2 regions of the Mitsuokella apri genome follow, and region 1 is predicted to be linked to the other one. Evidence: riboswitches for the same ligand, from Rfam matches in the RefSeq annotation. Region 1 holds a riboswitch; the other holds the start of a gene.
What was found. A riboswitch is a leader RNA that binds a small molecule or an ion and turns the genes downstream of it on or off. The one in region 1 is predicted to bind ZMP and ZTP.
Positions count from the first base shown of each region.

Region 2: another riboswitch for ZMP and ZTP. It lies ahead of ACE419_RS04315 (L-lactate MFS transporter); the one in region 1 lies ahead of ACE419_RS08255 (phosphoribosylaminoimidazolecarboxamide formyltransferase).

Region 1 is NZ_JBHYRS010000005.1:154,846-158,237, reverse strand. Features, by position in the region: gene pfkA (6-phosphofructokinase) at 1-894, opposite strand, end outside; ZMP/ZTP riboswitch at 1,072-1,148, shown strand; gene ACE419_RS08255 (phosphoribosylaminoimidazolecarboxamide formyltransferase) at 1,196-2,368, shown strand; gene ACE419_RS08250 (hypothetical protein) at 2,583-3,392, shown strand, end outside.
Region 2 is NZ_JBHYRS010000002.1:288,988-292,379, reverse strand. Features, by position in the region: gene ACE419_RS04320 (sporulation-specific protein 15) at 239-691, opposite strand; ZMP/ZTP riboswitch at 928-1,010, shown strand; gene ACE419_RS04315 (L-lactate MFS transporter) at 1,085-2,290, shown strand; gene ACE419_RS04310 (methylglyoxal synthase) at 2,479-2,889, shown strand; gene ACE419_RS04305 (alanine/glycine:cation symporter family protein) at 3,101-3,392, shown strand, end outside.

The DNA of each region.
Region 1 (3,392 bases):
CAGGTCAATCGAGACGACGCGGCCTTTGCTGTAGCCAAAGACGATATCGGACAGGCCCGAAATTAGAGCAAGAGCAGCCTGCTCACCGAGCTGGCTGGCGCGGACGCGGTCGATGACCGACGGCGAGCCGCCGCGCTGGATGTGACCGAGAACCGATACACGCGTATCGAGCTTCGTCTTTTCGGCAATGTACTGGCCGATTTCCTGACCGGAACCGGCACCTTCTGCCACGACGACGAGGATATAGCGCTTGCCCTTCTTATACGCTTCCGACATATTCTCGCAGATAGCATCGAGGTCGTATTCCTCTTCCGGTACGAGGATGTACTCAGCACCGCCCGAAATGCCCGAGACGAGTGCGAGCCAGCCGCAGTTGCGGCCCATGACCTCGAGGACGATGACACGGCGGTGTGCCGAAGCCGTATCACGCAGTTTGTTGATGGCATCGATAATCGTGTTGGCAGCCGTATCGCAGCCAATCGTGTAGTCGGAACCCCAGACATCGTTGTCAATCGTGCCCGGCAGACCGACAATCGGCATGCCCGTTTCCTTCGAAAGCAGCGATGCACCGCGCAGCGAGCCGTCACCGCCGATAATGCAGAGGCCCTCAATGCCGCGGTCCGTCAGATGCTTATATCCCATCATGCGGCCTTCCGGCGTCTTCCAGCGTTTGCAGCGTGCCGTGCCGAGGAACGTACCACCACGCTGGATGATATCACTGACGTCCTTGGACTGCATCTCAAACATATCCTCTTCCAGCAGACCATGGTAGCCGCCGCGGATGCCCCATACCTTGACACCCTCGTACAGTGCAGTACGAACGACAGCACGAGCTGCTGCGTTCATGCCTGGGCTGTCGCCGCCGCTGGTCAATACTGCAATACTTTTCAACATAATGGAAGTCCCCCTTGAATTGAGAATTGCTAGCGTTTTTGATTGAATCAACGTCATAACATGACATTTACCATTTTTTATAATACCATAAAAAGGCCGAAGAAAACAGGGATACTGGTAACTTTTTCGGACCAGACGAAACCTTGACAAACCCCCGTGATAATGATAGATTTTAATTAGATGCTGTGCAACTGACGGAAGTGGATGACCACAGGGAGCACAGGGAAGAAGAGCCGACCGTCTGGGCACCGCCTGGATTTGTGTCGGCCTTTTTGTATGGAAAAAAGGAGTATAGGTGAAAATGAACGAACTGGAACTCAAATACGGATGCAACCCGAACCAGAAACCGGCCCGCGTTTTCATGGAAAAAGGTGAACTGCCCTTCGAGGTCCTCAATGGGCGTCCGGGCTACATCAATCTGCTCGATGCCATGAACAGCTGGCAGCTTGTCCGCGAACTACGCGAGGCTACGGGTCTGCCGGCAGCTGCCTCTTTCAAGCATGTCAGCCCGGCTGGTGCTGCTGTCGCCGTTCCCCTCTCCGAGACGCTGCAGAAAGTCTATTTCGTTGAAGGTGTCGAGCTTTCCCCGATTGCCACGGCTTATATCCGTGCCCGCGGCGCTGACCGCATGAGCTCCTACGGCGATTTCGTCGCCCTGTCCGATGAATGCGATGCCCAGACGGCTTCGTTCCTCAAACGCGAAGTTTCCGACGGCATCATCGCTCCGTCGTATTCGCCGGAGGCTCTCGAAATCCTCAAATCAAAACGCAAGGGCACGTACCTGATTCTGCAGATGGACCCTTCGTATGAGCCGGAAGAATTTGAACGCAAACAGGTCTTCGGCGTCACGTTTGAACAGAAGCGCAACGATGTCAAGATTACGGAAGACTGCCTCAAGGATATTGCGACGAAGAACCACGACCTGCCCGAAAGCGCGAAGCGCGACCTGCTGATTGCCCTGATTACGCTCAAGTACACGCAGTCCAACTCCGTCTGCTACACGAAGGACGGCCAGGCCATCGGCATCGGCGCCGGTCAGCAGAGCCGCGTTCACTGCACGCGCCTCGCCGGCACGAAGGCCGACAACTGGTTCCTGCGCCAGAGCCCGCAGGTCCTGAACCTCCCGTTCAAACCGGAAGTGCGCCGTCCGGACCGCGACAACGCCATCGACGTCTACATCGGCGAAGAATGGGAAGACCTGCTCGAGACCGATGACTGGAAACGCGTCTTCACGGAAAAACCGCCGGTCTTCACGCGCGAAGAAAAGAAAGCCTGGCTCAAGAAAGAGACGGGCGTCTCCCTTGGCTCGGATGCCTTCTTCCCGTTCGGCGACAATATCGAGCGCGCCCACAAGAGCGGCGTAACCTACGTTGCCCAGACGGGCGGCTCCATCCGCGATGACAATGTCATCGAGACGGCCGATAAATACAACATGACGATGGCCATGACGCACATTCGCCTGTTCCATCACTGATATTTCACGAGAAGAACACGAGCCCCGGTCCAGCAGGCCGGGGCTCTTTTATGCGCCGGGATTTTTGTCGCCATGAGCCAGAGCTGAGCGATACGCAAAATTCGAATAAGTCTTTTACCATTGCCCCCATTTGCGCTACAATAGGGAGTAGAATATATGAGTGTACTGCGGCAACACATGCCGTAACCTGCGCGATGAGAAATGAGGCGATTGTATGGTTTTTCAGAAATTCGGAGCACTGGCCATGGTGCCCGTGCTCGTAGCAGCAGCGCCTGCCTATGCCGAATGGCACGGCAATGCCCATATCGAGACTGTTGAGGTGACGGGCAGCTATCTGACGGATGACATCTCGGAGGCGGGGCTCAAGAAGGCCCGCGAAGAAGCGCACAAGGACGCCCTGCGCCTGGCAACCGAGAAGGCCGGCGTCTTTGTCCAGAGTTATTCCAAGACACACAATCAGGTTCTTACTGAAGATGAGATTCAATCCATCTCTGGCAACATCCTCGCCGTCCAGAACGAGTCGTATGCAATGAGCAAGACAAACGACGGCTACACGCTCGTCACCTGCCATCTGACAGCCTACATTCAGCTCGACCAGGTCGACCTCAACCAGGCCATCCAGCAGATCAACATCGAGGGCGAAAACAGGGAGCTCAAGGCCGTCATCGAAGGCCTCAAGCACAGCCAGGGCAAGACAGGCGAGCTGCCATACGGCACGGTTTACTTCCAGAAATTTGCCCAAAACAGCTCCCTGCTCAAGAAGGTCTGTGACGTAGGCTACGATGTCGACAGCGTGAGCTACGACAAGGCGACGGGCCTGATCCGCTACAACCGGTTCACAAGAGCCGTGGACGATGATCAGCTCTATGCGTTCCACGTCGAGCTCTCCTATCCGGATAATACCGAACGCATCTACAAGATCACAAAGATCACCGAGAAACCGTTCCAGACCGTCGAGTTGAAGTTCAAAAACGCGCGCACGACCATGCTGCCGATTGCTACCTATTCCACTGACGACTACTAT
Region 2 (3,392 bases), on a different contig from region 1:
GGGCCTCAAGGAAAAATTGGCAGGGCTGCTAAATGTAAGAACGCCGCGGCAGGCGGCGAAAAAACATTGCCCCGCCAAAAACCATGAGGCCCATTTAACGGAGCGACGAAGCCGAAATAGGCGGCCCCTTCCCACGACAATCTGTTTCTCACCTGTCAGCACCAGAACAACGGAAATCAAAAAAGGAAGTTCTTACTTCACTGTAGGAACTTCCTTTTTTGCGCGCATTTTCAACACATTATTTTTTTATCTCTGCAGCCATCTTTTTCGCCTGCATTTCCTTCTGTGCCTGATCCGCCGCAAGTTCATTCCGCAGCCCTTCATAGAACTGCACGAGCCCGCTCGTGATGCTTTCGCGCACGTCCTTGTCGATTTTGCTCTTTTTCTTGAGCTCGCGCGTCGTCTCGATGATGTTGCCGATGGTCAGGATGTAGTTGTACTCATCCTCAAGCACGGACGCGGCATCGAGCGGGGGCAGGCAGTTGACTTCGTTTGTGAGCGCGTCGTATTCGCGGCTGAGTTCTTTGAGGTTCTTTTTCTGCGTCAGCGCGAGGTCGAGATTGTTTTCTGTTACGCGGGCGAGACCGGCGTTCATCTTGTCGCGCAGGGCGTGCATTTTCGCAATGCGCTTTTGCAGTCTCGAAAGGGCGAGGCCTGTCTGGCGCTGTTCTGGGGTCATCTGTTCTGTCATGGTAGTTCCTCCCGATATTCTTCGTTTATCTGTCCGTGCTCTTCTTCTTTTTTTCATCTCTTCGCTGCCTGTACTTTTTGGCGGCGCTTTTGTCAGTTCCTTCTATTTTACAGGAAAGTCCCGCAAATGTCCAAAGGAGAAGGGCGGCAGGCGTCAAAAATTTTTCTGCCGCGTGTGAGATTTCTCTCTTGACGCAGGCGCGCGCAGTTCATATAATAAAAGTGTAAAAAGTAAACAAAGCCTTGCAGGGCTGACGGATGAGTGGAACTGACCACGTGTCCTGCACGGTTATGATCAGCCGACCGTCTGGGCAGGGTATCTGTTCCGGAGGGTCTTTTTGCTACAAGCAGCCTTCCTAAATGGATACCCAATGCATTTCTGGAGGTAGATCACATGAGAAATCGCTGGCTTATCGCGCTGAGCGCCGTGGGCATCCACATCTCGATTGGCAGTGTCTATGCATGGAGCGTTTTGACGCGTCCCATCATGGCGGAAATGGGCTTTTCGCTCACGCAGACGACCTGGACGTTCTCGCTGGCCATCCTGTTCCTCGGTTTTTCGGCCGGTTTTCTCGGCAGCTTTGTCGAAAAAATCGGACCGAAGCGCAGCGGCCTGCTGGCCATGCTGTTCTTCGGCACGGGCATGCTCGGCACGGCCTACGCACTTTCCGTGCACAGCCTGATGCTCCTGTATCTCTTTTACGGCTGCATCGGCGGCATTGGCCTTGGCGTCGGCTACATCACGCCGGTCTCGACGCTCGTCAAGTATTTCCCGGACCACCGCGGCTTTGCGACGGGGCTCGCCATCATGGGCTTTGGCTTTGCCGCACTCATCGCGGGTCCTGTCATGCAGTATCTGACGGCGACGGTCGGCCTCGTCAATAACTTCCTGATTCTCGGCTGCGTCTACATGCTCATCATGGGCGCATCGTCGCTGTACCTCAAACCGCCGGTCCTCAAGGACGCCTCGGGCAAGGTCACGAAGGTCCTGCACGGCGCCACGGCCAATGAGGCCCTCAAGACGTGGCAGTTCGCTTCGCTCTGGTGGATTTTCTTCGTCAACATTACGTGCGGCATCGGCCTGCTCGCCGTCGCTTCGCCGATGGCACAGGAAGTCATCGGCATGGACGCTGCCGCAGCGGCCTCGATGGTCGGCATCATCGGCGTCTTCAATGGCGGCGGCCGCATCGTCTGGTCGACGATTTCGGATTATCTTGGCCGCGGCCGTGTCTACATGCTGTTCTTCCTGCTGGAAGTCCTCGCGTTCTGGCAGCTCGGCCAGACGAAAGAAGCGTTCCTGTTTGAAGCTCTCGTCCTCTTAATCATCAGCTGCTATGGCGGCGGCTTCTCGTGTATGCCGGCGTATCTTTCCGATATCTTCGGCACGCGTCAGCTTAGCGCCATCCACGGCCGCATCCTGACGGCCTGGGGGCTCGCCGGCGTCGCCGGCCCGTCGATTGTCTCGTACTTTCATGCACAGACCGGCGGCTACACGGCTTCGCTTTATTTCTTCGCCGCCTGCTTCGTGCTCAATTTCATCATTGCTGCCGTGCTCAAGCAGTACGGCCAGCGCAGAAAAGAGACGCGCACGGCACTCTGATTTCGACCTCACCTTTGAACTCCTGACTCCCTATGGTTGGCGCGTGGCGCTGGGCATAGCGTCACGTTAGGTTGGCGTCAGTCGGCGTTCAAATCAAATCCTGCTGGCATCTTTGGATGTCGGCAGGATTTTTGGCGTTTTGGGGCGAAATAATAAGGAGATACCTGAGTAGAGAAAGGATGTTTTACATGAAAACGATTGCCCTGATTGCCCATGATAAGAAAAAGAGCGAGATGCTCGAGTTCGTCGGCCATCACAAAGAACTCTTAACGAAGTTTCACCTCATTGCCACGCGTACGACGGGGACGCTCATCAACGAGACCTTCGGCCTGCATGTCGAGACAATGCTTTCCGGCCCGATGGGCGGCGACCAGCAGATCGGCGCGCGCGTTGCGACGGGCGATGTCGATTACGTCATCTTCCTGCGCGACCCGCTGACCTCGCAGCCGCATGAGCCGGACATCAACGCCCTGCTGCGCCTCTGCGATGTTCACGACGTGCCGCTCGCGACAAACCGCAAGAGCGCGCATATCGTCCTGAAGTACGCGGCTGCCAAAGAAGCCGAGGGTGCAGAAGCGCCAAAGTCCGCCAAAAAATAAGGGAGAAATGAGCGGATACGCGCAAAGACGCCTGCAGTAAGCCATCTGTTATGTACATATGTGTATACATGATGGATTTTTATTGACAACGATATATTAAAATTATATAATATAGCTCAAAGCAATGTTGCTTGGACGGTGCGAGTCATCAGCAGCATTGCTTTTGTTTTTTACAGGGTATTATATTTTATAAGCGAAAGGGTTTGATCGTATGGACGTATCGAAGCTATTAGCAGACGTCAACAATTTTGTCTGGGGGCCTGTGATGCTCGTGCTGCTTGTCGGCACCGGCATTTTCCTGACGGTAAGGCTGAAATTCCTGCCGTGGCGCAACCTCGGCTACGCGATTCACATGGTTTTTTCAAAGCGCGATAAACACGCGGGCGATATCTCGCCGTTCCAGTCGCTCATGACAGCCCTTTCGGCGACCATCGGCACGGGCAATATCGTCGGCGTCGCGACGGCCATGGTCCTTGGCGGCCCGGGCGCGCTCGTCTGGATGT